Regions from separate parts of the Lysinibacillus sp. NPDC097162 genome, predicted to be linked through region 2. Evidence: riboswitches for the same ligand, from Rfam matches in the RefSeq annotation. Region 2 holds a riboswitch; each other region holds the start of a gene.

Region 1 (9,784 bases), on a different contig from region 2:
AGTAAATTAATGCAACGAAGGAGTGTTGACTTGCCGGATCCTGATGAACCAATTAGACATACAACCTCTCCTTTTTCTACTTTAAAATTCACATCTTTTAATACTTGGTTACGACCAAATGATTTACTTAAATGTTCTATTTGAATGATTGCCATTTGTTCGTTCCCCCTAGTCAATTTCTTTCAGTTCTTTTTGATAAGCATCCGGACCGTCAAGACGTTTTTCTACATATAGTAAAATTCTTGAAGCCGTAAATGTCATAATGAAGTAAAGCACACATGCGACAAAGAACGATTCGAAATAACGGAAGTTATTACCCGAAATCGATTTTGTTTGAAAGAATAATTCCGTTACACCAATTACACTTAAAACGGCAGTATCTTTAATATTCATAATGAGTTGGTTACCTGTTGCAGGTAAGATGTTACGAGCAACTTGCGGTAATACAACATGCATCATAATTTGCACATGCCCCATGCCAATCGCAGAAGCAGCTTCGTATTGACCTTTATCGATAGAGACAATCCCACCACGTACGATTTCAGCCATATACGCACCCGTATTTAGTGAAACGACTAAAATACCAGCAGTAATAAAGTGCATATCGATGCCAAAAGCAATATCTAGCCCGTAAAATACTACCATTGCCTGTACAATCATTGGTGTACCACGGAAAAATTCAACATAGCATGTCAGTATAAAATTAATACATTTTAATAAAAAATGTTTTATACTTTTTTTACGAACTGGAATGGTATGCATAATCCCAATAAAAAATCCGATGAATGCACCAATAATTGTACTGATTGTTGAAATGAGTAACGTATAATACGCTCCTCGTAAAAACATTTGCCAGTTGTTTTCTATAATAGAAATGATCCATTCTAAACTCATGATGTTCCTCCTAACAACGTGTTGTTGCTTTATATCAATTATGCCTTTTGTGAAATCATCTCTTCATTTGAATTCATTTGCTTTATTCAAAATATGTGACACACTTCTTAGACATGACTTTATTCAGAATGACTGCCTTTCTGAACAAACTAAATATGATAAAGGCTGTCCCAGTCGCTCTTAGCAAAATGTCACGACTTTCAATCAGTAAAAATCAACTTCTCTATATGTTGTAAGTGAATTTTCACTTAGAGAAAACAGCATACTTGAAATTTCCGGTATGCTGTTTTTTCGTTAAGGACAACCCTATCTCTTTTTGTATTACTGAGCTGCAGGTTGTTGAAGAATAGCTTCTTCCATAATTTTTTGGCGATCATCTTCTGAAATACCTTTTAAGATTTCATTAATTTTATCTAGACTAGCATCACCTTTACGTAAACCAACTGCAATTGAAGTATTTGAAATATCTGTATCAAATCCTTCTTCAAAAGATACAAATGTGAATTTGTCATTAGCTGCTGCTGCCGAAATACCTTCTGGACGTTCAGCTACATAGCCATCAATTTTGCCAGCTTCTAGAGCTACACGCATTGCAGAGAAGTTTTCCATCGCTGTTTGCTTTTCTACACCTTTAATTTGATCGATAACATTATAGTTAGATGTATTTAGCTGAGATGTAACTTTTGCACCTGAAAAATCTTGAATTGATTTTGCATTTTCATATTTGCTACCTTTTTTAATTACCATTACGAAATCAGAAGTGTAGTAGTTTTCAGTGAAATCAATTGTTTGTTTACGTTCTTCTGTTGGAGACATCCCTGCTACAATCGCATCGATTTTTTTTGACTGAAGCGCAGGTACTAAACCGTCCCATTCCATTTTTACTACTACTAATTTTTTACCTAAGCCATCAGCGATTTTTTTCGCCATTTGTACATCGTAACCGCCTGCATACTCTGCATTATCAGCAATTTTCACTGCTCCGTTTGCATCATCTTGCTGAGTCCAGTTAAATGGAGGATAACCTGCTTCCATCCCAATGCGGAACTCTCCACCAGTTTCTTCCTTTGAACCATCACCTGTTGTCTTTTCATCCTTGTCACCAGAACCACAAGCCGCTAACACGATTGCTGTCATTGCTGTTAACATAAATAACAACCATTTTCTTTTCATCTAAAACTCCCCTTTTCTGTAAAAAAAATAAAGCAACTGTACAAAAAAAGACCTAAGTTTTGAACTTAGGTCTTACCTTTTATTGACAGTTGCCCAAATCCTCACTATAATTTCCATGTTTCCGAGATAGCACAACCTAGTAAACTGGAATTGAATTTACTAGGACAGTCCTGCACTTATTCACTGCAGACCCAGCATAAAAGTACGAGCTCCTTTTATACTTCGGCGATATTTCCTTCTCCATTACGTCTTCGCTTGCTTATACTCAGCAATGGACTAATAAATACCGCGCCTCTACCTCACAAAAAACAAAAGTGAGGTTTGTTTATTTAATTGATATATAGATATTACTATAAAGCTAGCATAGTCGTCAAGATAGTTTTATCATTTTTCTGACTAATTACAAAATTAGCCTTTAATCCTTTTAAAATCCATAAATAAAGTAGAATAACATTAACTATGTTTGTCATCATTTCACAAATTTTTATTATAAAAAACAAGATTTATAAACCATAAGAATCGATTTCCCAGTCAAATAAAGGCCATTAAGACCATCAAGCAAATTTCATTATAGCGTAAATCAATCTAAATGAAAAACCCTGCTAAACAGTTAAGTTTGCAGGGTTTGAATACTTAATTTATCGAATTAAGAATTTAATAATAAATCTTCTGGATTTTCAAGTAACTCTTTAACTGTTTTAAGGAAGCCTACAGAATCTTTACCATCGATAATACGGTGGTCGTAAGATAATGCTAAGTACATCATAGGACGAATTTCTACTTCGCCATTTACTTCTACAGGGCGTTTTTTAATTGAGTGCATTCCTAAAATAGCAGCTTGTGTACCGTTCATAATAGGTGTTGACATTAATGAACCGAATACACCGCCATTTGTAATTGTGAATGAACCACCTTGAAGATCAGCTAAACCTAATTTTTTATCGCGTGCTTTTTTAGCTAAGTCTGCAATTGAATCTTCAATTTCAGCAAAGTTTTTGCGGTCAGCATCGCGTACAACTGGTACTACTAAACCTTCTTCAGTTGATACAGCTACACCAATATCAAAGAAGTTATTTAAGTGAATTTCATCGCCAACGATTTGAGCATTCACATAAGGGTATTTTTTAAGCGCCGCAACAACAGCTTTTGTGAAGAATGACATGAAACCAAGCTTAGAGCCAGTAGACTCAAAGAATTGATCTTTTTTACGAGAACGTAGTGCCATAACATTTGTCATATCTACTTCATTGAATGTTGTAAGCATAGCAGTCGATTGCTTAACTTCTAATAAACGTTTAGCAATTGTTTGACGACGACGGCTCATTTTTTCAACTGTAACACGTGACTCATCAACAGCTACTACTGCTTTTGGTGCTGCTGGTGTCGCTTGAGGTGCTGCTACAGGTGCTGTACCGTGAGCTGCAACGTCTTGTACACGTACGCGACCTTGTGGATCAACTGGAGATACAGCTGCAAGATCAATACCTTTTTCACGAGCAAGTTTACGTGCTGCAGGAGATGCAATTACACGCTCGCCAGAAGTTTCTTCCACAACTGGTGCTGCTGGTGTTGGTGCAGCTACTGCTTGAGGAGCCGCTGGTGTTGGAGCTTCCGTAACTGGTGCTGCTGGTGCAGGTGCTGCCCCTTCGCCCGCTTCTACAACTGCGATTACTTGACCTACAAGAACAGTATCGCCTTCTTCAGCTAAAATTTGTGTTAACACCCCAGCTTCTTCAGAAATGATTTCAGCATTTACTTTATCTGTTTCAAGTTCAACGATGAATTCACCTTTTTCCACGCGGTCTCCCACTTTTTTAACCCACTGTGCAATACTACCTTCTGTAATCGATTCTGCTAATTCAGGGACTTTAATTTCAGCCACTTTCATTTCCTCCTTTGATTAACGTGCATGCGTATCATGCACATAAAAGGGCTACCGCCTTAGGCATGTAGCCCAGCTTCCAGTAATAAAAATATATTTAGTTTACTTTTACCGTTTCAGCAACTGCTTCTTCAATTAGAGCTGATTGAGCTGCTTTATGAGAATCTGCATCACCTTCTGAAGTTGAGCTCATTGCAGGACGACCTACATAACGAAGCTTTTTACCTTCAGATAGTTCATATAATGTTTCCAATGCGTAATTCCAAGTACCTTGGTTTTTAGGTTCTTCTTGTACCCATACGATTTCTTTAGCGTTAGGATACTTAGCAATAATATCAGCAACTTGCGCTGTTGGGAATGGGTAAAGTTGCTCTACACGAACAATGTGTAAGTGATCGAAGCCTTCTCCATCTTTCACGCGGTCTGCTAAGTCAATCATTACTTTACCTGTACCTAATACAATTCGTTCAACAGATTTAGTTTTTGAACCTAAACCTGGTTGCTCGATTACTTCTTGGAATGAGCCATTTGCTAATTGTTCAGCATTTGCTGCAGCTAATGGATGACGAAGTAACGATTTTGGTGATACAACCACTAATGGACGCACACCTTCTGTTTCCAACAATGCTGCTTGACGACGTAATAAGTGGTAGTAGTTCCCTGCATTCGAGCAGTTTGCAACAAACCAGTTATTTTCAGCAGACATTTGTAAATAGCGCTCCATACGGCTTGAAGAGTGTTCAGGACCTTGCCCTTCGTAACCGTGAGGTAAAAGAATGACGAAGCCAGATTTTTGACCCCACTTAGAACGTGCCCCTGAAATGAAGTTATCAAACATCACTTGAGCCATGTTCGCGAAGTCACCAAATTGCGCTTCCCATACTGAAAGTACGTTACCTTTTTCTAAATTGTAACCGTATTCAAAGCCAACAACCCCAGCTTCTGTCAATGGTGAGTTGTGTACTGTAAATGAAGCGCTTGCACCAGAAATGTGGTGAAGTGGTGTAAATACGTTACCGTTATTTTTGTCATGTAACACTAAATGACGTTGTGAGAATGTACCACGTTGAGCATCTTGACCAGTAAATCGTACTGGAGTGCCATCTTGAATTATTGTTGCGTATGCTAATGTTTCAGCATGACCCCAATCAATTTTTGCAGATGCAAATGCATCACGACGTTTTTCTAAAATTTTGCCTAATTTCTTTTGTGGCTCGAAGTTTTGTTCAAACACAAGTAGTTCTTCGTTAATCGTTTCTAAACGCTCCGCACCTACTGCTGTATCGATTTGTGGGAAATTAATTTTTAATTCTTCTGGCATTTCTAAATGTTTATGTTCATCTTTTTCTGCCATTTCTTTAACGTGATCATAAGCAACCTGCATCTCAGCATAAATAGCTGAATCAAGTGCCGCAACTTCATCAGCAGTAACTAATCCTTCTGCTACTAACTGCGCTCCGTATAATGCACGAATTGTCTCATGTTTCGAAACAAGTTTGTATGTTTCTGGATTTGTTACAGTTGGGTCATCTGTTTCATTATGACCATGTCGACGGTAACCAATTAAGTCAACAACAATATCTTTTCCGAATTTTTGACGGTAGCTTGCTGCAAAACGACCTACTTGAGAAACAGCTTCTGGGCTGTCTGCGTTCACATGAACAACTGGTACTTCATAACCTTTTGCTGGGTCAGAAGAATAGACAGATGAACGTGAGTCTTGAAGCTCTGTAGTGAAACCAATCATGTTATTTGCAATGATATGAATTGTCCCACCTGTTGAGAAACCTTCTGTTTTCGAATAGTTTAACACTTCTGTAACAATACCTTGACCAGGGAATGCAGCATCACCATGTACAAGAATACCTAAGCCTTTAGCTGGATTATGCACAGCTTGCCCTGGTTTTGATGTATCATCTTGTGTTGCACGAGTAGAACCTAATACAACTGGGTTTCCAACTTCTAAGTGAGAAGGGTTATAAGCTAGTTTTACGTTCATGCCTGATTCACGAGTATATGAAGCACCCATGTGGTATTTCACGTCGCCAGTCCAACCTTTTGTAATTTCAAGTCGACCATGCTCTGGCATAAATAAATCGTTTGAAACATGTGCAAAATCTGAGAACATCATGTCATATGGTTTATTTAAAATATGTGTTAGTACATTTAGACGGCCACGGTGCGCCATTCCTATACGAACATTTTCAACATTGTTTGCTTCTACTGTTTTTAAAATTTCATCAAAAAGGACAATTTGAGTATCTAAACCTTCTCCAGAGAAACGTTTTTGACCAACAAATGTTTTGTGAATAAATTTTTCAAAGTTTTCAACACGTGTTAAACGATCTAATAACGCTTTTTTCTCATCTGAAGTTAGTGCTTGTTTTAAAGAACCAGATTCGATTTGTGCTTGAATCCATTCACGTTCTTCAGTTGCTACAACATGCTCATATTCAAAAGCTACTTTATCTGTATAGACAGATTTCAAATAGTCAATAGCATCCTTACCATTTTTCACGCCCGCTGGCACATCTTTGAAGAAGATAGCAGCAGGTATTTCTGCTAAATCCGCAGGACTTAAGTTGAACGCACTTTCTTCAATTTGTGCTGTTTGAAGTGCACGATTTTTCAAAGGATAAATATCTGCAGCTAAATGCCCTTTAGAACGAATTGCATCAGCTAATTTAACAGCTGCCAATACCTTTTTATAATCGCCAGCAGGAGCTGCTGAACCACTTACTACAGCTACTTCACCTTCTACTTCTACTGGTGCACCAAATTGTTGGAATAATGATACTAACTCCGGTTCTACTTCTTCAGGAGACTGTAAGAATAAGTCGTATTGCTCCATCACATATCCTAAGTTAGGACCAGAGAAAGCTGACCATGGAGAACTTACAGTTGTAACGTTGTTCGACATGAAAAATGACCTCCAAATTTTGCCTATCGGCAGTTCCATTAATTAAATTACAATTAATTATATAATATTATCCCGTTCTTTTAAAGGATGTTTGACACAAGTTATCCATATTTTAAAGAACGTTTTTTCCATCTCAATCTTACTACTCTTCACAAAAAATACAACACTTTTTAGCAAATTAAGCAATTTTTTTCCCGAAGGCTAAAAATCTTAAATAAACCGCGCATTTTCTTTAATATTTTAGCGGTATCCTCAACAAGAAAACGGTTCCAACATTTTCTTCACTCTTGACTTCTATCGAAGCATTGTATTTTTCAAGTAACATTTTAGAGATACTGAGACCTAAGCCTGTACCGCCAATTTGGCGATTTCTTGCCTCATCAACCCGATAAAAACGATCAAAAATATATGGCAAATTATTTTCAGCTATACCAATACCGTTATCAGCGATTTGAATTTGCATTTCATCTTCCTGTATCGAAAGGGAAATATTTACTTCCGGAACTTTTTCACAATAACGAATCGCATTTTCTACAATGTTGCGAACTACTTGACTAAGTGCATTAGATGTTATAAACACCGCCCCTATTCCACCATTTTTCGACAGCGTTATTTTTGCTGTTGGGTATAATAGCGCCATTTCTTCTATCACACTTTTAATTACATCTATTGGGTTTGCTTCACTCATCTCATCTTTTTCTTCCCGTCGTGCAAGCTCCAGTAACTCTTCAATCATTTTACGCATTCTTGTAATTTCCGTCAGTGATGTGTCTATTGACTCTTCAAGAATAGCAGGATCGTCTTTGCCCCAGCGTTTCAATAATGAGAGATGTCCCTCTATCGCCTGAATCGGTGTCCGTAATTCATGGGAAGCATCTGCGACAAATTGTTGCTGTTGAGCAAATGATATTTGCAGTTCATTCATCATTGCATTGTACATTTTTAACAAGTCGCCAATTTCATCATTTGATGTATAGGATAGCTGAATTGGTTCATTAAAACCTTGATCCATTACTGTTTTCATTGATGCACGTAATGCATGAAGTGGCTTCGTTAAATAATTTGCTAAATAATACCCAATGGAACCTGAAAGTAATAATGCGCCAACTCCTGCAATGAGCATAGCAGTCAACAAATAACGCATTAATGATTCAAAACGTGTTAACGGATGTATCACTTGAATATATACTTGAAAAAAACCAAGTTGTAACGGTTCGTTCACAACATACGCATCTTTTTTGTCAATAGTCGTCTGGACAATTGACCCCATCGAAGAAAGCGGTGCAGCTTGTGAGGCATTATTAATACGTAAAATTTCAATACCATCATTATTAAATAGTCGGACAGTTTGGTCACGATCGACAATTGATTTCAATAATCCCGTATTTTGCTGAATTTGTTGTATTGAGATGTTTGGCCCTTGTGACTCTAAGAATGAAACGACATCATCTCTTGTTCGTTTCACTTTACTTCCTTCATCATTTAAAAGCCAAGTATGCAGTGATACATATACGACTATACAAATAATCGCATAGCTTATAAAAATAACTGCACTAGATGTTAACATCCATTTTCTTTGTAATGATAGATTGCTTAAGTATTCCTTTATTTTTTTCATTCGCGCATCACGTACCCTACTCCACGAACAGTCTCAATATAGGCATTTGAATTACCGGGTAGTTTTGTCCGTAAATGGCGAATATATACATCAACGACATTTGTCTCGATATCAGCATCATATCCCCAAACAGAAGTTAGAATTAGCTCACGTGTACATACACGATTTTTTTGTTCTATTAATAGCTTTAACAAATCATATTCGGTTTTAGTCAGATCAAGTTTTTTACCTTGAACCAATACCTCGTATGCATCAATGTCAATTTCAATATCCCGAAATTGAAGTGTGTCCCCTCCTATTTTTTCGTTAGGCTCTACACGGCGCAAAATAGTTCGTATACGTGCAAGCAATTCTTCGATTGCAAATGGCTTCACTATGTAATCATCAGCCCCAGCATCTAAACCAGCAACTCTATCCATTACTGCGTCTCTAGCGGTAAGTAAAATTATCGGTACCTGGGATTGAGTACGAACCCTGCGACAAATTTCAATTCCATTAATACTAGGTAGCATCACATCGAGTAATAGCACATCATAATCTTCCGTTGTGGCAAATGCTAGCCCTTCTCGCCCATCGAAGGCAACGTTTACATTATAGCCCTCATGTTGTAACTCTAGTTCTACAAATCGGGCAATATGCTTCTCATCTTCTACTAAAAGTATTTTTTTAGGCATCTGATCACCTTCTAATTTCAAAATATAAACATCATCTTTATTATAGTACTAGCATAACATCAATTAAAAAGCCTGTACCACAAGTAAATACTCGTTTGTACAGACTTTTTTTAAAGTGGTCCAGTAATAAATAAATTATTTTTTCCGCATTCCTTCGCTTTATATAAAGCTTGGTCTGCTAGATCCATTAGCGACTCAAGAGTTGTTGCGTGGTCAGGATAATAAGCAATCCCAATAGATGCAGTAGGTGCAAAGAAATACTTTTCTATAGTCCATCCATTTTTCAATTCATTGCGAATACGGTTAATAATATGCATTATCTGAACTTGTCTTTCATCTGGATTCCGCGTTAAACCCGTTAAAATAATGATAAATTCATCTCCACCCATTCGGATGACTAAATCATGACTACGTACAGATGTTATTAGCACATTACCGAAATTACGGATAAAATCATCACCCATATCATGCCCATAACGATCATTTACATCCTTAAAGTCATCTCCATCAATATAAAGCATTGCAATACAAGTACCTTTTGCATGTGCGTCCGAAAGTAGTTTAGGGAATTCTTTCAATAAAAACCTTCGATTCGGTAACTGAGTTAGGCTATCGTGATAGGC
Region 2 (9,784 bases):
AGTATTGTTGTTGGCACGGAGTATTTTTTCATACCAAAATACAATGGAATAAGGGCCATACTGGATGCCGCTACAGCATTCATTACTACTGAAGGAATGCGCTGCATAATCATTGCGTTTGTCAAAGTATCTGGGATTAATTGAAAGTTCTCGCTAATCATAAGAAAAATTACTGTAATAAATATATTTGAAAGGATAATTGCGCTAAATGTAAATAAAATAACAATGGCAAGCTTTGCTGCGATTAGTTTTTTTCTATTTATAGGATACATAAATGCAGTTATTATTGTTTTATTTTTATATTCGCCAATAATAAGTTTTGCAATTAATGTAGCCGCGAAAATAATAAATACACATCTTACAAAAGAATCAATGACTGTTAAAGCGATAGGATAGTTTTCTAAACCAGCGTCGCCTTCTATTTTTGAAATAACTAAAATCATAAACATAAAACCTAATATAGCGACATTGGCAATAATAGCAGCTGTCACATACGAGCCTAAATGGTTTTTTTTCATTTCTAAACGCATTAAATTAAGCATGGATGCCACCTCCATTGATTAATTTCAAGAAATAATCCTCTAAAGAACTTGTTTTCCTACTAATCTCTTCAATTTCAATATCATGTTCTATTAACGTTTTGGATAGTATTTTTTGTGAAACAGACATATCGTATATTCGAATACAGCGCTCATCAATGCATTTAAAATTGGTGATGCGTAATTGACTATCTAAAATAAAGGCAGCCTTTTTTCCCTCACTGACAATTAGTTCAATAAAATCTGTTTGGCTATGCCTTACATGCTCCATCGAAACTTCAGCAATTAACCTGCCATTATTAATGACCCCAATTGTATCAGCCATTTGCTCAATTTCAGCTAAAATATGACTGGAAACAATAATCGTAATGCCATATTCTTTACTTAACATCTTGAATAATTCTCTTAGCTCTCTTATACCAACTGGATCAAGACCATTAATCGGTTCATCTAAAATTAGCAACTCTGGTTTAGTCATTATCGCACGTGCAATACCTAAACGTTGTTTCATTCCTAACGAAAAATCCCTTACTCTTTTGCCATCCACATTCGTTAGCTTTACTAAATCGAGAACATGGCCGATTTCGTTTTTATCGTAATAACCCATATATTCGCAATGTAATTCAAGGTTTTCTTGTGCTGTTAACTTTTCATAGAAAATGGGATATTCAATGATTGTGCCCATTCTTTTTAGCACTTCGTACGACCGATCCGTTAATTTTTCACCGAAGATTTCAATTTCCCCACTTGTCGGTTTGGCCAGATTAGTTAACATTTTCATAATCGTTGTTTTCCCCGCTCCATTTGGACCCAAAAAACCATATATCTCTCCTCTCTTAACATGCATATCGACTGTAGAAACCACTTCGTTTCCATCATAAACTTTTGTAAGCTGATTTGTTTTTACAATATACGCCATTTAAACCTCTCCCTCATTTGTGGCTTTCTTTATTATAAGAAGTAAAACTCTCTATTTTATTACTTGATTCTTACAAATTCCTTAAGAGAAGAAGAAAAGCCTCTAGAGCATTTTTAGCTCTACAGGCAGGGCTAGATTAGTACATCATTCTTTTTAATGAAATCGTAAAAACCGTCTTTTCATAAGGGATGCTTTTCAGTTGGATTGTACCATTCATTATTTCTACAAGTCGCTTTGTTATCGTTAGACCTAGCCCACTACCTTGAAATGATTTATTTCTTGAGTCTTCAAGCGTAAACATCCTTTCAAATACGCTGTCTATATGATATTCATCAATACCTTTCCCACAATCCCAGACATCAATATAAACATCGGTAGCGTCATTTCTTACTGTTAGCCCAATTACACGACCTTCAGCCCCGTAAGCAATCGCATTGGCGATTAAATTGTTTAACACTCTTTCTAACGCATCCTCGTTGCCTAGAGCATAAATCGGTGTTTCAGGTATGTTAATGTCTATATGAAGGCCTACCGACATCACCATATCGTAAAATGACAAAATATTTTTGCGGCATATTTCACTTACGTTTACTTTTGTTATTGGGTATTCTGTATCGCCCGCTTCAATTTTTGCCAAATCAAAAAATGTATGAATAAGCTTCAATACTTCCTCCGTTTTTAAATGGATTCCTGAAAGTAAGCGATTTTGTTCTGCATCTTTTAGCGAATGTTGTAGCTGCAACATTTCTGTATAGCCTAGCACAACTGTTAACGGCGTTTTTAAATCATGCGAAATATTGGCAAGCATCTTTTTCATTGAACTTTCCGTTTTTCGATGTTTGGCTAATATTTTGTGCGTATCATTCAGTAATGCATTTATAGTAGTAAGCAGTTGCTGTAGTTCTTGATTCGAAGTAGCAACTAAAATTTTCTCGTTTGATTGTTCGTTTATAATAGCTTGTAGTTTGGTGTGCATATATTTGAGCGTAACGTTTTGCTCACGTTTTCTTTTCAGCTGCAAAAGAATGATTGCTATGAGAAAAAGAATAACGGTAGATAGAAATAGTATCATACGCCTAGCCCTCTAATTTATAGCCAATTCCCCAAAGTGTTTTAATATACTTTGGGTTGGAAGGGTCATCTTCAATTTTTTCTCGCAATCTCCTTATATGCACATTAATAATATTTTCATCACCATAATATTCATCATTCCAAATGAGTTGATAGATTTGCTGTTTAGTAAATACGCGATTACGATTTGTGATAAATAGCTTTAAAATCGCAAATTCCTTTGAAGTTAGTTTCACCTGTTGTTGGTCTTTTTCAACTGAGAAATTAACGACATCAATTACCAAGTTACCGATAGTCAATGTCCCCTTCGTTTCCTCCATCGAGCTTGAATATTGTGTAGCCCTTCGTATTGCAGCTTTCACACGCGCTGAAAATTCCAACATTGAAAATGGCTTTGCAATATAATCATCCGCTCCTAATCCAAGACCTAATGCTTTATCTACATCACTGTCTTTTGCTGACATCATAATAATAGGTAGCGCTTCTTTTTCTCGAATTATTTTTAACACTTCTAATCCATCTAGTTTAGGCATCATAATATCCAAAATAACTAAATCAAACGTTTTACTTAAACAAATTTGCACTGCTTCTTCACCATTTGTAACGGATGTAACGGCAAAGCCCTCCATTGTTAAAAACTTGTCGACCATTTCTCGGATGTCCTCATCGTCTTCAACAAGTAATATATGTTTTTGCATGTTAGGCACCTCTTCTCAATAAAGCATTATCTTTAATTCCCATCTACTTAAACAGTTTTACATTTTTATCCTGTCTCTATATAGCTTACCATATGTTTTTTTTAAAGTGACAGGCACTCAAACAATTCTCAAACAATTTGCCAAACTAAAATCACACTCCAGCGCCGCACACAACGGAAATCAACGGCAAATAAATAAAAGCTGCCCTATAAACTAATAGGACAGCTTTTATTTCTATTTTTCTACTTTTAAATCACACTTTTGCAGTGGAATCATTTTAGTTTTATGTTTTATTTTATAGCCTAACCACAAGACGATAAACAGCGGTATACCGATATATGAAACAAGGACGCCGTACCAGTCAATTGAATCGCCTGTGAAAGCTGTGTAGTTTTGACCAATTACAACAATCATACACACTGTAAATGCAAAGAGTGGCCCGAATGGATATAGCTTTGCTTTATATGGTAGTAATTTTGGGTCTATGCCTTGTGCTTCAAAAGCTCTACGGAAACGGTAATGACTAAAGGCAATACCAAGCCATGCAATAAAGCCTGACATCCCAGATGCGTTTAAAAGCCACATATAGACAACGCCATCACCAAAGAATGATGCTAAAAATGCTAAGCAACCTACTGCTAATGTCAGCAGTAATGCGTAAATTGGAATTCCGCGACGGCTTAGCTTAGCGAAAATCTTAGGTGCATGTCCATCTACTGCTAATTGCCATAACATACGTGATGATGCATATAATCCTGAATTACCAGCAGACAACATCGCCGTTAAAATAATGGCATTCATTAATGAAGCAGCAAAGGCAATTCCTAAGCGATCAAACACTAATGTGAATGGTGAAACAGCAATATCTTCAGATAATAAACGAGCATCTGTAAATGGAATTAACATCCCAATAGCTGCAATGGCTAAAATGTAAAATAAAATAATACGCCAGAAGACGGACTTAACAGCCTTCGGAATATTTTTACCAGGATCATCAGTTTCCCCAGCAGTTATCCCTAATAGCTCTGTCCCTTGGAACGAGAAACCTGCTGCTAGAAATATACCGAATGTAGCAAGGAAGCCACCGTGGAATGGTCCATCACTTATAAAGAAATTCGTAAAGCCTACAGGAGCTTGTCCACCTAAAATACCGAAAATCATCAATAGGCTGACGATAATGAAAACAATAACAGTCACAACTTTTATCATTGCGAACCAATATTCACTTTCACCATAGCTTTTTACAGATAGTAAATTAAATGTTAGTACAATCGCAATAAAGATGACTGTCCATAGTGCCGAAGAGCTGTCTGGGAACCAGTACTTCATTATAAGAGAAACTGCTGCAATTTCAGCGGCAATTGTAATCGCCCAGTTATACCAGTAGTTCCAGCCAAGCGCAAAGCCAAGCGCTGGATCTACAAATTTTGTTGCATACGTACTAAATGAACCTGATGAAGGCATATAAGCTGCCATTTCACCTAAGCTTGTCATTAAGAAGTACACCATAATGCCGATTAATGCATAAGCAAGAAGTGCACCACCTGGTCCAGCCTGCGCTATAGCACCACCACTTGCTAGAAATAGCCCAGTTCCAATCGTACCGCCTAACGAAATCATTGTTATATGGCGGCTTTTTAATTCTTTTTTCAACTCTGGTGCTTTATGACCGAGCTGATTAGTTTTTATCTCACTCACGTTAAAGCTTCCTTCCTTTTCTAAGAGGCAAAAAAATGCCATCACATGAACGTTGTGATGGCTAAGTAAATCCTCTGTTTCTTAAAAATGATAGCACAACACGTTGTCCAACGTGACAGTTCTGTTCCTTTCGGAGACAGCCCCAGCATGAGGTTTTCAAGTCCCCTCACACTTCGGCAATATTTCCTTTCAGCTAACATCTTCAATGCTTGTCATCTCCATTAGCTTACTTATAAATACCGCGACCTCTACCTCAATACAAACATGAGGCATATAATTATTAAATTTATGATGTTTCTTAGTTTAACATACGACCTAAGACATTTCAATAATACGATTAATGTTCTGTATTTTATGAATATTCTACTATTTTTATTATTGTGTTAAAGTGTTATAGTGGTTCGAATTATAATTGTTCTATCAGGGAGGTACTTATTTTGACAACTAACGAGGAATCTACTTATCCTAGCAGAAAGATTAACTGGAAGGGCACAACGCTTCTATTAGTCATCGGTGTAATTTTTCTTGCTTCGACATTACGTATGCCATTAACGGTTGTAGGACCAATTATTTCCTTCATTCGTGAGGATCTCGGTATATCTAACGTACTTGCAGGCTTTCTAACAACCATTCCATTGCTTGCATTCGCGCTAGTGTCACCTATTGCCCCAGTAATAGCAAGAAAACTGGGTCTGGAATTAACACTATTTATATCAACGATTTTATTAGCACTAGGAATTGTGTTGCGTTCACTTGGAACAACAGGATTACTAGTATTTGGTACAATGATAATAGGTGTGGCTATTTCATTTGGTAACGTCCTTATTCCAGGGCTACTTAAAATGAAATTCCCTTATCATGTTGGATTACTGATGGCATTTTTCACAATGTCCATGAACTTAACCGCTGGAATTGGCGCTGGTATTAGTTATCCCATAGCCAATGCATCTCTTGGCTGGCAAGGTGCACTTGCAATCGCTCTAGCTCTTGTCGTAGTGACGATTTTGATTTGGATTCCACAATTAAAATTTAATAAGCCTGAACCAACTGTAGCCACTACGAAAGCACGTATACCATTGTGGAAATCACCAGTTACTTGGGCAGTCACGGGCGCGATGGGCTTTCAATCATTATTATTTTATACAACTGCAGCTTGGATTCCAGAAATCTATATTGCCCAAGGAATAGCCGCAGATCGTGCAGGTTGGATGTTTTCCATCATGCAAATTTCACAAGTACCTATGGCTTTAGCTGTACCGATTATCGCTAGTAAAATGACATCACAGCGCCCCCTCGTTTTAATGTTTACTGCCTTTTATTTCATCGGCTTTACTGGCCTTGTCATGGAATGGACTAGTCTTGCTGTACTGTGGATGATATTGCTAGGTTTAGCAGGTGGTGCTTCATTTTCTCTTGCAATGATGTTCTTTACACTTCGTACACATACGGCATTTGAGGCAGCTGATTTATCTGGCTTTGCACAATCATTAGGCTATTTATTAGCCGCAGTAGGTCCTATTTTATTTGGTTACTTACATGATTTATTTGGCGGCTGGGATACAGCTGGATGGCTATTTGTTGTCGTTGCGGCATTACTATTCTTCTGTTCGTTTAGAGCTTCTAGAAATGAATATATAAATTAAAAAAGGCAGCTCATCATACTATGAGCTGCCTCTTTACATTTAGTAATGCGGTTTCTGATAAAAATAATTTGGTGTATTATAAACATTGACATAAGGCTTATGAAAAATATGTGTCGTTGCAGGAGATAACGGTGGAATCAACCAAGTCCAGTTGCCTGTTAAGTCACGGCCTGCCTTCTGCTCAGCCTCTTCAAATAGCTTAAATTGCTGTGCAGCAGTATGATGATCGACTATACTTACACCATCTTCTTTAAAGGAATGCAGAACAGCAATATTTAATTCAACTAATGCACGATCACGCCAAAGCGATGCCTGCTTTGTTGTATCGAGACCAAAAATTTCAGCGATCTTCGGTAACATATCATAACGATCATGATCAGCTAAATTGCGTGCCCCAATTTCTGTTCCCATATACCAACCATTAAATGGAGCTGCCTGAAAATCAATACCTGCCATTTGAAAGCGCATGCTTGAAATAATCGGCACTGCATACCATTTCAACGCTAGTTTCTCCACCTGCGGATGCTCAGGATGGCGAATTGAAACTTCCAATACATCTTCACGTGGAATTGTAAATAATTGAGGTTTACGGTTATCCACCTGTATAACGAGTGGTAGTACATCAAATGCTGTTCCTTCACCCTGCCAACCTAGTGATTCGCATACTTTTGTAAATGGCACAGAATGTGGATCACCAACGATACCAGCTTCCGTCTCATAGCCTGCGTAACGTATAAGCTGATGATTCCAAATCTTTACTCTTTCAGATGCAAATACCGTTATCGTTGGGCGAATTTTACCGCCATTTGTCGCATACCGAATATGATGTAGCAACTTCTCAAATATGCCTTGCTCATGTAAAACATCGCGTGCATCCTCAACATGCAGTGAGTGCCAAAATAATCTTCCGATACATTTATTACTATTACGCCAGGCTACTCGTGCACCAAAAGTAAGCTCCTCTGTTGAAGGAATATATACTCCCTCTTTTTCAACTTGCTGTAATCTATTTGTTAGCCATTGTGCAGACTCATTTTGTTCCATTTGATAAAGTGTTAAAAAACGTTGTATCTCTTGTAGTTTCATGTCGTTTTCCTCCATCTAACCTCATATTAGATGAATAGAAATAAATTCACCACGAAAAAATCCATCAGAAAACATACATCTTTTATATATGAAATACTTTGTTCAAATTTATACCGACAGTCGAAAATTCTTCATCAAAATTTTATAAGAACTAAGTAAATAACTCGAAAAAATACAAAGAAAAAGCATGTAGCAACACTATGCTACATGCTTTACTAGATGACCCCTACGGGATTCGAACCCGTGTTACCGCCGTGAAAGGGCGGTGTCTTAACCGCTTGACCAAGGGGCCATGGCTCCGAAGGCAGGACTCGAACCTGCGACAACCTGATTAACAGTCAGGTGCTACTACCAACTGAGCTACTTCGGAATAATTTCTATATGGGCCTAAATGGACTCGAACCATCGACCTCACGCTTATCAGGCGTGCGCTCTAACCAGCTGAGCTATAGGCCCTCTTTGGAGCGGGTGATGAGAATCGAACTCACGACATCAGCTTGGAAGGCTGAGGTTTTACCATTAAACTACACCCGCAAAAAAAGATGGGTCAGGACGGAATCGAACCGCCGACACTTAGAGCTTCAATCTAATGCTCTACCAACTGAGCTACTGACCCGGATAAAGAAAATGGAGGAGGTAGAGGGATTCGAACCCCCGCGCGGTGTTACCCGCCTGTCGGTTTTCAAGACCGATCCCTTCAGCCAGACTTGGGTATACCTCCGGAAATAAATAAATATGGTGGAGCCTAGCGGGATCGAACCGCTGACCTCCTGCGTGCAAGGCAGGCGCTCTCCCAGCTGAGCTAAGGCCCCAATTTTAAAAGATGATCGGAATGACAGGATTCGAACCTACGACCCCTTGGTCCCAAACCAAGTGCTCTACCAAGCTGAGCTACATTCCGTTACTGTCTATCTTATCTTTTATGGCGCGCCCGGCAGGAGTCGAACCCACAACCTTCTGATCCGTAGTCAGACGCTCTATCCAATTGAGCTACGGGCGCTTAATATTTAAAAAATGGTGCCGAGGGCCGGAATCGAACCGGCACGGTAGTCACCTACCGCAGGATTTTAAGTCCTGTGCGTCTGCCAGTTCCGCCACCCCGGCACATTTGGAGCGGAAGACGAGGTTCGAACTCGCGACCCCCACCTTGGCAAGGTGGTGTTCTACCACTGAACTACTTCCGCATGTGCATAAGATTATTTATCCTGGCAATTATGTAATTAAAATAAAAGATGCGGGTGAAGGGAGTCGAACCCCCACGCCTTGCGGCGCTAGATCCTAAGTCTAGTGCGTCTGCCAATTCCGCCACACCCGCAAATATGATGAGCCATGAAGGACTCGAACCTTCGACCCTCTGATTAAAAGTCAGATGCTCTACCAACTGAGCTAATGGCTCATATTATGAATAAAAAATGGCTGGGGTACCTGGATTCGAACCAGGGCATGACGGAATCAAAATCCGTTGCCTTACCGCTTGGCTATACCCCAATATTATTATATGGGGCGACTGATGGGAATCGAACCCACGAATGCCGGAACCACAATCCGGTGCGTTAACCACTTCGCCACAACCGCCATATGAACTATAACAGTAGTTTAATCTAAAAAAAATTGGCAGGGGCAGTAGGAATCGAACCCACACCAAAGGTTTTGGAGACCTCTATTCTACCGTTGAACTATGCCCCTATTAAATAAAACTGGTGGAGGGGGACGGATTCGAACCGCCGAACCCTAAGGAGCGGATTTACAGTCCGCCGCGTTTAGCCACTTCGCTACCCCTCCAAGGGCTGGTGCCGGCGATAGGAGTCGAACCCACGACCTACTGATTACAAGTCAGTTGCTCTACCAACTGAGCTACACCGGCAAATAAAGACGGTCCCGACCGGGATCGAACCGGCGATCTCCTGCGTGACAGGCAGGCATGTTAACCGCTACACCACGGGACCATAATTTGGTTGCGGGGACAGGATTTGAACCTGTGACCTTCGGGTTATGAGCCCGACGAGCTACCACTGCTCCACCCCGCGACAATATTACTTTAAGTTTATAAAATGGTGGAGGATGACGGGCTCGAACCGCCGACCCTCTGCTTGTAAGGCAGATGCTCTCCCAGCTGAGCTAATCCTCCAC
Region 3 (9,784 bases), on a different contig from region 2:
CCTAAAAATACGTTGAATAGTTCTATTTTGTCGTTTTTTTTACGAAATAGCAAGAGTCCATTAGTCTAATTTAAATTCTTCTAAGCGTAACAGCTCAATCAACGCTTGAGATCGATTTGTTACACCCAGCTTTTGAATTGTATTGGAAATGTGATTTCGCACTGTTTTTTCACTAATACCAAGTTGCCCTGCAATATCCCTCGTTGTTTTTTCAGCTAATAAAAGCGCAAATATTTCACGTTCTCGGTTTGTTAATAGAGAACGATGATGAGAGCCATTCATTTTCAGTCACACCCTCCTCCCCCGCACGTATTGTAACTTATGTTAAGGAGTGTTGAGCGGTGACGGCTATTTTCATTAATATACGTAGTTTCCACAAAAAAATCGGAAGTTCTTCTATAATAGCGCAATTTACAAATAAAAGATGAATCAATTACCTTTGCGTATTTACGTCCAGCTCTTTTGAACCTGCTCGAAAAGTTCCTCTTTAAATTTGTGACGTCTACGCATTTAGCTTTATCCTCACTTATAGAAGTGACTTTTGCTGATGCAAGCTAAATAATAGCTAATGCCGCTAAATGTGCCTTTTCTTCTTCTGTTATTGGCACACTTTTACCTGTTCGAGGGTCCATTTGTACAACGGTACCACGTCCTGTAAAGCATACTTCATCCTTTTGATTTTTTGCTAAGTAATGAATATCCATTGATGAATTCCCTACTTTAGCTACTTTCGTATACACGCGAATGACATCATCGAAGAAAACTTGCTTTCTATAATCACATTGTAAATCCGCTACGATTGGAATCCCATTTACATTGTCATCAATTGCAGAAGGCATTAATATGCCCAGATGATTAAAATAATCAATCCTAGCCTGTTCAAAATATGTAAAACTAACTGTATTATTCATATGGCCATACATATCCGTTTCTGAAAAACGAACACGTACTTCAATATAAAATGAAAAATCATTTGCCCATTTCTCAAAATCCCCAATATAACTTGCTTTCATATTTAACTTCCCCCTTCGTTCTGTATCCAGCTTATGTTTTACGAAACTGTTGTTTATTTAGCCGTATTTTAATAGTTTAAAAATGAATATAAATTCATTATAAAGGAAATTGCTATATTATGATAGAAAAATCAGAAATTTTAGTGTTTTATTCCCGAATCACCTATTTTCTTTTAACTAACAGTCTATAAAAAAATCCCTTACACAATTGTGTAAGGGATTTGCATTGTACAATTAGTCAACGTAATGGTCAGAACCGAAGAAGTTACGGAACATTTGCACTGTTGTTGCACGGTTTAAAGATGCGATAGATGTTGTTAAAGGAATCCCTTTAGGACAAGCAGCTACACAGTTTTGAGAGTTACCGCAGTTAGCAAGACCGCCGTCACCCATAATTGCATTTAAACGTTCGTCCTTAATCATTGCACCTGTTGGGTGTGTGTTAAATAGACGTACTTGTGATAATGGTGCTGGCCCAATGAATGAAGCTTTTTCAGACACGTTTGGACACGCTTCCATACATACACCACAAGTCATACATTTAGACAATTCATAAGCCCATTGACGTTTACCTTCTGGCAAACGAGGACCTTCACCTAAATCATAAGTACCATCGATTGGTACCCATGCTTTTACTTTTTTCAGTGCGTTGAACATACGATCACGGTCTACTTGTAAGTCACGTACAACCGGGAAAGTTTTCATTGGCTCAAGGCGAACTGGTTCAGTCAATTGATCAATCAGTGTTGAACATGATTGACGTGGACGGCCATTGATTACCATTGAACATGCTCCACAAACTTCTTCAAGACAGTTCATGTCCCAAGAAACTGGTGTTGTTTTTTCACCAGTTTCTGTCACTGGATTTTTTTGAATCTCCATTAACACAGAAATAACGTTCATACCATGACGGTAAGGAACTTCGAATTTCTGCCAGTAGCCTTGGCCACCTTGTGTATCTTGACGTAAAATTTCAACTTTTACTTTTCTTCCAGTATTAGCTGCGATTTCCATAATTCTTAGTCTCCTTTCGCAGAGTAGTCACGTTTACGTGGTGGGATTAATGAAACGTCTACTTCTTGATATGTGATAACTGGCTCGCCCGTAGCTGGGTCGAATTTCGCCATAGTTGTTTTTAAGAAGTTTTCATCATCACGTTGCGGGAAGTCTGGTTTATAGTGCGCACCACGAGATTCGTTACGAAGTAAAGCACCTTTTGTCATTACTTTCGCTAAGTAAAGCATGTTTTTCAACTGACGAGTAAAGTGAGCACCTTGGTTACTCCATTTTTGTGTATCGTTGATATTGATGTTTTCCCAACGTTTTTGGAATTCCCCAAGTTTTTTATATGTTTCTTCAAGTTGGTCGTTAAAGCGTACAACTGTCATTGTAGCTGTCATTAACTCACCAAGCTCTTTATGAAGAAGGTAAGCGTTTTCTGTGCCGTCCATTTTCATGATAGCATCCCACTTAGCTTGCTCTTCTTTAACACGTGCTTCGAAAATATCTTGAGATAAATCTTCAGCATGCTTTTTAAGATGTTTAACGTAATCAACTGCATTTGGACCTGCAACCATACCACCATAAATAGCAGATAATAATGAGTTTGCACCTAGACGGTTTGCACCATGTTGAGAATAATCACATTCACCTGCTGCAAATAGACCAGGAATTTCAGTCATTTGGTTGTAGTCAACCCATAATCCACCCATAGAATAGTGAACTGCTGGGAAAATTTTCATTGGTAATTTACGTGGGTCATCACCTACGAATTTTTCGTAGATTTCAATGATACCACCAAGTTTAACATCTAATTCGTGTGGATCTTTATGAGAAAGATCTAGGTATACCATGTTTTCGCCGTTGATACCAAGCTTTTGGTTTACACAAACGTCAAAAATTTCACGTGTTGCAATATCACGTGGTACTAAGTTACCGTATGCAGGGTATTTTTCTTCTAAGAAGTACCAAGGTTTACCGTCTTTATATGTCCAAATACGACCACCTTCACCACGAGCAGATTCTGACATTAGACGGTTTTTGTCATCTCCAGGAATCGCTGTTGGGTGAATTTGAATGAACTCACCATTCGCGTATGAAGCACCTTGTTGGTATACGATAGAAGCAGCAGAACCTGTGTTAATAACAGAGTTTGTTGTTTTACCGAAAATAATACCAGGGCCACCAGTCGCCATAATAACAGCGTCTGCACGGAATGATTTAATTTCTTCTGTACGCATATTTTGTGCTACGATACCGCGGCAAACGCCGTCATCATCGATAATTACACCAAGGAATTCCCAGTGCTCATATTTGTTAACTAATCCAGCTACTTCGTGAGAACGAACTTGCTCGTCCAACGCGTATAGTAATTGCTGACCAGTTGTTGCACCTGAGAATGCTGTACGGTGCATTAACGTACCACCGAAACGACGGAAGTCTAATAAACCTTCTGGCGTACGGTTGAACATTACACCCATACGGTCCATTAAGTGAATAATACCAGGGGCTGCATCACACATACCTTTAACAGGTGGTTGGTTCGCTAAGAAGTCCCCACCATATACTGTATCATCAAAGTGAATCCAAGGAGAATCCCCTTCACCTTTTGTATTTACGGCACCATTAATTCCGCCTTGCGCACATACAGAGTGTGAGCGTTTTACAGGAACTAATGAGAATAAATCAATTTCAGTACCAACTTCAGCTGCTTTAATCGTTGCCATCAGACCAGCTAAACCGCCGCCAACAACAATTATTTTGCTTTTCGCCATGATTATTTCTCACTCCTCTTAAAAAATTGCAAAGATTGCATGCACTTCTATAGTAGCTTTTATTAAATTATACGAAAGCTAAAATAGCAGCCACACCAACTACACTTAGAATTACGAAAAGAACGTTTGTTACATAAGTAGCAATCTTTTGAGACTGAGGAGATTGTGTGATACCCCAGCTTACTAGGAATGCCCATAAGCCATTTGATAAGTGGAAAGTTGCTGATATAATACCAACAATATAGAATCCAAGCATAAATGGATTACTTACGATATTTGCCATCATGTCGTAATCAACGTGTGTACCAAGCGCTTTTTGAATACGAGTTTGGAAAATATGCCATGCAATGAAAATTACTAAAAATACACCAGTGAAGCGTTGTAATGAGAACATCCAGTTACGGTATGTGCTAAAACGCCCTGTATTTGGTGTAGCAGTGAATGCGATGTACACACCATAAAATGCGTGGAACATTAATGGAATGTAGATGACAATCCACTCTACTAGGATAAGAAATGGAATCTTTTCCATTACTGCGGTAGCATCATTGTAACTTTCTGCTCCGCCTGTTGCTGTAAAGTTAATGAATAGGTGCATCGTTAAAAACAGACCTACTGGAATGATACCTAGTAGAGAATGTAAGCGACGCCATAAAAACTCTCGATCTTTCGACAAGACTGTTACCCCCCTTAGTACTTAAAATAGCACAACAAAAGAAGTCACCATTTTGTAAATGATACTCCATTGACTGTGTATTTCATCATGGTACAATATTATGACATGTTTATTGTACTCTCAAGTGCTACGAGCGTCAAGGTAACATAGAGTTTTTAATAGCCCTTATTATAGAAGCAATCTAGTACATAACGTGTCGTTTCTTCTCGAAAATTCTACCTTTACTTTATTGACGCTAAATTATAAGAAAATTCTAAGAAAGAAGGATTTCAATGTTAAATAATCCATCTAATACAATCTCACCATTTGGATATGAATTAATCCGTGATCATATACTATCTTCTATACTCGGTAAACATGAAGATGACGTACTTTATTGGGCTGGAAAGGAGCTTGCACGGAAGTTCCCTTGTAAAAGTCAAGAAGAACTTATCGCATTTTTCGCGGATGCGTGCTGGGGTACTCTTGAATTGACAAAGGAGTCTAAAGATGGACGCATTTTCCATTTAACAAATGAACCAACACTTTTGCAAATTCATAATCGAAGCTTCAGACTAGAAGCAGGGTTTATTGCTGAACAAATCCAACAAGCAAAAGGATACTTAACGGAATGTTATGATGAGAAGCGCGAAAAGCACCAGTTCGTCATGTTTACAGTTAAATGGGATGTTAAAGAGCGTATTATGAATACAATTCAAAATGGATAAGCTAGTAAAGCATTGCGATTTTGTTAGAAAAGCAATCCTTTCTGAGTATCGACAAAAGGCAACATGAAGTAACTCTTGATGCCTTTTGTCATTTTTTTATCCTTTTTTAGTAATCAATTGGAATATTCCTACCGCTTCGTTTAGTGAATTGGAGCGAAGGACGGATGACTCTTGCACAGAACGTAAGACGTAACAAACCGCGCGTTAGCGAGGGTTACGGCTTACGTATGTGCCCGCGGAAAGCGTACGCCCGTAGCGCAAATCACCAGTACCCAACTTTATTTATATAGAAAGCTAATGTTATGCATATAAAATCATTTAAGGATGTTGACTTCTACCTTTTAGTTTACGGGAATCTCTTCTGCTAAATTAAACTCCTCATGTAATGCGTTTGCAGCACGGATCATTTCGTCCTGTGGTACAACAACAGAAACTTTAATTTCAGAAGTACTGACCATTTTTACTGCAATATCCTCGCGGCGTAAACGGTCAAACATTCGTGCAGCAACGCCAGGATTTGATGCCATGCCTGATCCTATAATTGAAACTTTCGCTAAGCCAATTTCAAAATCTGCAAAGCTAAAACCAAGTGACAATTTACTATCCTCTAGTACACGTAAAGCATCAGCAAACTCTTCTTTTAAAATTGTAAAAGATACTGATGGTCTCACACCTTCTATAATAGCTTGCACAATAATATCAACATTAATGCGATTGTCTGCAAGTATAGCAAACATATCTGCTAACGATGCAGTTGAGTATGTATCATAACCGATTGTTAGGCGAATGATATCAGACTCATAAGCAACACCACGTACAATTAAATTTTTCTCCATTTCAACTTCCTCCTTCAATAAAGTACCTTCTGTATCTACTACGCTTGAACGAATAATAACTGGGATTTGAAACTTTTTTGCGAGCTCCACTGCACGTGGATGTAAAATATGTGAACCTAAATGTGATAGTTCAAGCATTTCATCATATGAAATCTCCTTTAACTTTCTTGCTTTTTCAATATGACGAGGATCTGCTGTATAAACTCCATCCACATTTGTATAAATGTCAACACGTTCCGCTTCTAATGCGGCTGCAATGGCTACTGCTGTTGTTTCTGCGCCACCCTTACCAAGTGTTGTTATATTGTGCGCACTATTAATGCCTTGCTCCCCCGCAACAACGACAATTTGTCCTTGTATCAAATGTTCTTTCATACGGCTCACATCGATATGGTCGATACGTGCATTAAAATGTTTCGCATCTGTTTGCACCCCAGCCTGCCAACCAGTCAATGAAACTGCATCATAGCCTTCCTCTTGTAAAGCAATTGCAAAAAGGGCACTTGCTAATTGTGAGGTCGTCGATAGTAGTACATCCATCTCACGTTTAGAAGCATCGTCTGATAAATCACGTCCCATCTTTGCTAAGTCTTTTGCTGTGCGACCCATTGCTGCAGTCACCACTACTACTTCATAGCCAAGCTCTTTTTTGGCTATAGCTATTTTAGCTACCTCTCGAATGCGCTCAGTTGAAGCGATTGCAGGTCCGCCAAATTTCAATACAATACTCGCCATTATCATCATTCTCCTTTTATCAATTCGTCTCTAGAACAGCAAAAAGGCAGCACTCACATAACGTGAAAGCTGCCTGCAACATGTACAATAAAAAGCTTGCGCATGTGTGATAGCTCTCCGAAACGTAAAGATTCGACAGTCTTACATCTATTAAATGCAAAACCAGCAAAGTATCGGAAACAACGATACTTCACTTCGGCAAGCTCCCCTTTCACACATTGTCACTGGATTTGTCCATCCTTCAATGTGCTACTATTGAATCTTGCACCTCTATCATCACTTAAAATAGTGAATTATTAATTTTTCTTATATGAAAATACTTCCTTTTTATGCATTGCTCACATAAACATTCATATAAGGTGTAATAGAACAAGATAGTGTTTTCACTTCATTGTTCTATGACAACCTTAGCATATGTCTAATCCTTTGACAATGTCTGTTGCTGAAAATAATTGTAAATACTGTTCGCTAAGTTCGCAGGTATTCCCGCTTCTTGAAGTGCAAGCTCACTTGCCTCACGAATCTTTTTAACAGAGCCGAAATGCTTCAATAATTGTTGCTTGCGCTTTGGACCAACACCTTCAATTCCATCTAGAACAGATTGAATAGCATTTTTCTCATGCTGTTGGCGTAAAAATGTAATGGCAAAACGGTGTACTTCGTCCTGAATACGCTGTAGTAAATAAAACCCGTCACTTGTCCGCTTTAATGCAATGACATCGGGCGGATCTCCAAATAAAAGCTGTGATGTATTATGCTTTTCATCTTTTGCTAAGCCCGCAATTGGGATAACAAGACCAAGCTCATCCTCTAACACTTCTCGCGCTACTTCCATCTGTCCTTTACCGCCATCTATTAGAACTAAATCAGGCAATGGCAATCCTTCTTTCAATACACGCGTGTAACGGCGACGTATCACTTCTTGCATTGCTCCGTAATCGTCATGTTTAGCGGCTGTGCGTGTCTTGTATTTACGATATTCCTTCTTTGCAGGTTTACCATCAATAAACACAACCATTGCTGATACCGCATCAGCACCATGCATATGACTATTATCAAATGCTTCAATGCGAAGAGGTGCTGAAATCCCCATTGCTTCACCCAATGCCTCGCAAGCACCAATTGTTCGCTCTTCCTGTCGCTCAATTAGCTGGAATTTTGCCGCCACAGCAATTTCTGCATTTTTCATGGCCAAATCTACTAGTTCCTTTTTTTGTCCTCGCTTCGGCGTTAGCACTTTAACCTCTAATAATTCCGTTAAAATTGCTGCATCAATCGACTGAGGAATAAAAATTTCCTTAGGCTTAATATGCTCAGGCTTTTCATAAAAGCGGCCAACAAATGTTAAAAATTCTTCCTCAACATCCTGATAAATAGGGAAGATGGAAACATCGCGTTCAATCAACTTACCTTGACGAACGAAAAAGACTTGCACACACATCCAGCCCTTTTCAACTGCATAACCGAATACATCGCGATTCGTAGTATCACTGGACACAATTTTTTGCTTTTGCATAACCGTTTCAATATGTGCAATTTGATCGCGGAACTCTTTCGCTCGCTCAAATTCTAGTTGCTCAGCTGCAGCCAACATTTTCGCTTCAAGCTCTTTTTTTACTGTCTCTACTCCACCATTTAAGAACTTCGTCATATCTTCAATCATATCGTGATATACTTGTGCATCAATTTCTTTTACACACGGCGCTAAGCATTGTCCCATATGATAATACAAGCAAACTTTTGAAGGTAATTGTACACATTTTCGAAGTGGGTATAGTCTATCGAGCAACTTTTTTGTCTCACTTGCTGCATACGCATTTGGATAAGGACCAAAGTATTTTGCTTTATCTTTTTTTACTTTCCGTGTTGTAATAAGCCGTGGATATTTTTCATTCGTAATTTTTATATACGGATACGTTTTATCATCCGTTAGCATGATATTGTATTTAGGATCGTGTAGTTTAATAAGGTTCAACTCTAAAATGAGTGCCTCTAAATTAGAAGAAGTCACAATATACTCAAAATCCTCAATTTCACCGACAAGGCGCTGAGTTTTTCCTTCATGCGTTCCTGTAAAATACGAGCGTACTCGGTTTTTAAGCACCTTTGCCTTACCTACATAAATAATTGTCCCTTGTCGATCCTTCATCAAATAGCAGCCAGGCTGATCTGGTAAAATATCAAGCTTTCGTTTAATTAAATCATTCATCGCCTACCTGCCCCCCTTTTTGATGTCTTAATAATAACCGCCATTCCATTACCACTCTCTTATTGCCTTTCATCGTTACAAAAAACAAGAAAATTTATTGAAAAACGAGCGTTTATTGTTTTTCCTTTATCTATTATATAACGAAAAAAAGCCAAGCACATCTAAAGATGGCTCAGCTCTTTATTTTACGAATTAAGCATGTTTAGCGATGAATGCTTCTAATGCTTCTTTTGGTTGGAAACCAACAGTTTTGTCTACTAATTCACCGTTTTTGAATAAAAGCAATGAAGGGATAGACATGATTTGGTATTGTGCTGCAGTACCTTGGTTGTTATCCACATCTACTTTTACGATTTTAGCCGCACTACCTGCAGCGTCCATTTCTTCAAGAACTGGTCCAATCATTTTACATGGTCCACACCAAGCAGCCCAAAAGTCGACTAATACTAAGCCTTCTTTAATATCATCTTGAAACGTTGCATCTGTTGCATGTACAATTGCCATTTGAAATCCTCCTTAAATCTTACTATGGTTGTAGTATAGCATGGATAAAATAGCTTGAGCGAACAATCTGCCTGCAATGTATATTTTATGAAAAAAGTGTCAGGAAAATAAATAACGCCAATTAATTCACTTGATGTCGGCCTTTAAATACATACGTTAACGTAATAAAAATGTAAATTGCTAACGTAATTCCTGTCACGATAATAGAGGTTGTAAAAATAATCCCAATGAGTATGGCACTTAACGCAATAATAGCAATCCACGTTGTATATGGAAACCATTTAACTTCATATGCGCTTGTGTTTTCTGATTGTTTTTTTCGTGATTTTA

The links. A riboswitch is a leader RNA that binds a small molecule or an ion and turns the genes downstream of it on or off. The one in region 2 is predicted to bind lysine.
Positions count from the first base shown of each region.
Region 1: it holds a riboswitch for lysine, as region 2 does, so the genes downstream of both, ACIQXW_RS07560 (transporter substrate-binding domain-containing protein) here and ACIQXW_RS14415 (amino acid permease) in region 2, are expected to answer to the same signal.
Region 3: it holds a riboswitch for lysine, as region 2 does, so the genes downstream of both, ACIQXW_RS15980 (aspartate kinase) here and ACIQXW_RS14415 (amino acid permease) in region 2, are expected to answer to the same signal.

Region 1 covers NZ_JBIWDT010000001.1:1,506,858-1,516,641, forward strand. Annotated here, with positions in the region: gene ACIQXW_RS07550 (amino acid ABC transporter ATP-binding protein) at 1-155, opposite strand, end outside; gene ACIQXW_RS07555 (amino acid ABC transporter permease) at 169-894, opposite strand; gene ACIQXW_RS07560 (transporter substrate-binding domain-containing protein) at 1,216-2,067, opposite strand; lysine riboswitch at 2,187-2,372, opposite strand; gene odhB (2-oxoglutarate dehydrogenase complex dihydrolipoyllysine-residue succinyltransferase) at 2,714-3,949, opposite strand; gene ACIQXW_RS07570 (2-oxoglutarate dehydrogenase E1 component) at 4,047-6,869, opposite strand; gene ACIQXW_RS07575 (sensor histidine kinase) at 7,102-8,487, opposite strand; gene ACIQXW_RS07580 (response regulator transcription factor) at 8,484-9,161, opposite strand; gene ACIQXW_RS07585 (diguanylate cyclase domain-containing protein) at 9,272-9,784, opposite strand, start outside.
Region 2 covers NZ_JBIWDT010000002.1:480,382-490,165, forward strand. Annotated here, with positions in the region: gene ACIQXW_RS14395 (ABC transporter permease) at 1-542, opposite strand, end outside; gene ACIQXW_RS14400 (ABC transporter ATP-binding protein) at 535-1,458, opposite strand; gene ACIQXW_RS14405 (sensor histidine kinase) at 1,595-2,530, opposite strand; gene ACIQXW_RS14410 (response regulator transcription factor) at 2,535-3,227, opposite strand; gene ACIQXW_RS14415 (amino acid permease) at 3,462-4,925, opposite strand; lysine riboswitch at 5,009-5,184, opposite strand; gene ACIQXW_RS14420 (CynX/NimT family MFS transporter) at 5,363-6,568, shown strand; gene ACIQXW_RS14425 (nitric oxide synthase oxygenase) at 6,608-7,654, opposite strand; tRNA gene ACIQXW_RS14430 (tRNA-Glu) at 7,875-7,946, opposite strand; tRNA gene ACIQXW_RS14435 (tRNA-Asn) at 7,948-8,024, opposite strand; tRNA gene ACIQXW_RS14440 (tRNA-Ile) at 8,037-8,110, opposite strand; tRNA gene ACIQXW_RS14445 (tRNA-Gly) at 8,115-8,188, opposite strand; tRNA gene ACIQXW_RS14450 (tRNA-Phe) at 8,198-8,270, opposite strand; tRNA gene ACIQXW_RS14455 (tRNA-Ser) at 8,283-8,375, opposite strand; tRNA gene ACIQXW_RS14460 (tRNA-Ala) at 8,391-8,466, opposite strand; tRNA gene ACIQXW_RS14465 (tRNA-Pro) at 8,482-8,555, opposite strand; tRNA gene ACIQXW_RS14470 (tRNA-Arg) at 8,578-8,654, opposite strand; tRNA gene ACIQXW_RS14475 (tRNA-Leu) at 8,670-8,758, opposite strand; tRNA gene ACIQXW_RS14480 (tRNA-Gly) at 8,764-8,838, opposite strand; tRNA gene ACIQXW_RS14485 (tRNA-Leu) at 8,888-8,969, opposite strand; tRNA gene ACIQXW_RS14490 (tRNA-Lys) at 8,978-9,050, opposite strand; tRNA gene ACIQXW_RS14495 (tRNA-Gln) at 9,068-9,142, opposite strand; tRNA gene ACIQXW_RS14500 (tRNA-His) at 9,154-9,229, opposite strand; tRNA gene ACIQXW_RS14505 (tRNA-Trp) at 9,267-9,340, opposite strand; tRNA gene ACIQXW_RS14510 (tRNA-Tyr) at 9,353-9,436, opposite strand; tRNA gene ACIQXW_RS14515 (tRNA-Thr) at 9,443-9,518, opposite strand; tRNA gene ACIQXW_RS14520 (tRNA-Asp) at 9,528-9,600, opposite strand; tRNA gene ACIQXW_RS14525 (tRNA-Met) at 9,607-9,681, opposite strand; tRNA gene ACIQXW_RS14530 (tRNA-Val) at 9,707-9,782, opposite strand.
Region 3 covers NZ_JBIWDT010000003.1:270,698-280,481, reverse strand. Annotated here, with positions in the region: gene ACIQXW_RS16010 (helix-turn-helix domain-containing protein) at 61-282, opposite strand; gene ACIQXW_RS16005 (acyl-CoA thioesterase) at 555-1,013, opposite strand; gene sdhB (succinate dehydrogenase iron-sulfur subunit) at 1,248-2,027, opposite strand; gene sdhA (succinate dehydrogenase flavoprotein subunit) at 2,033-3,787, opposite strand; gene ACIQXW_RS15990 (succinate dehydrogenase cytochrome b558 subunit) at 3,855-4,463, opposite strand; gene ACIQXW_RS15985 (YslB family protein) at 4,736-5,170, shown strand; gene ACIQXW_RS15980 (aspartate kinase) at 5,512-6,741, opposite strand; lysine riboswitch at 6,844-7,022, opposite strand; gene uvrC (excinuclease ABC subunit UvrC) at 7,160-8,950, opposite strand; gene trxA (thioredoxin) at 9,143-9,454, opposite strand; gene ACIQXW_RS15965 (amino acid permease) at 9,576-9,784, opposite strand, start outside.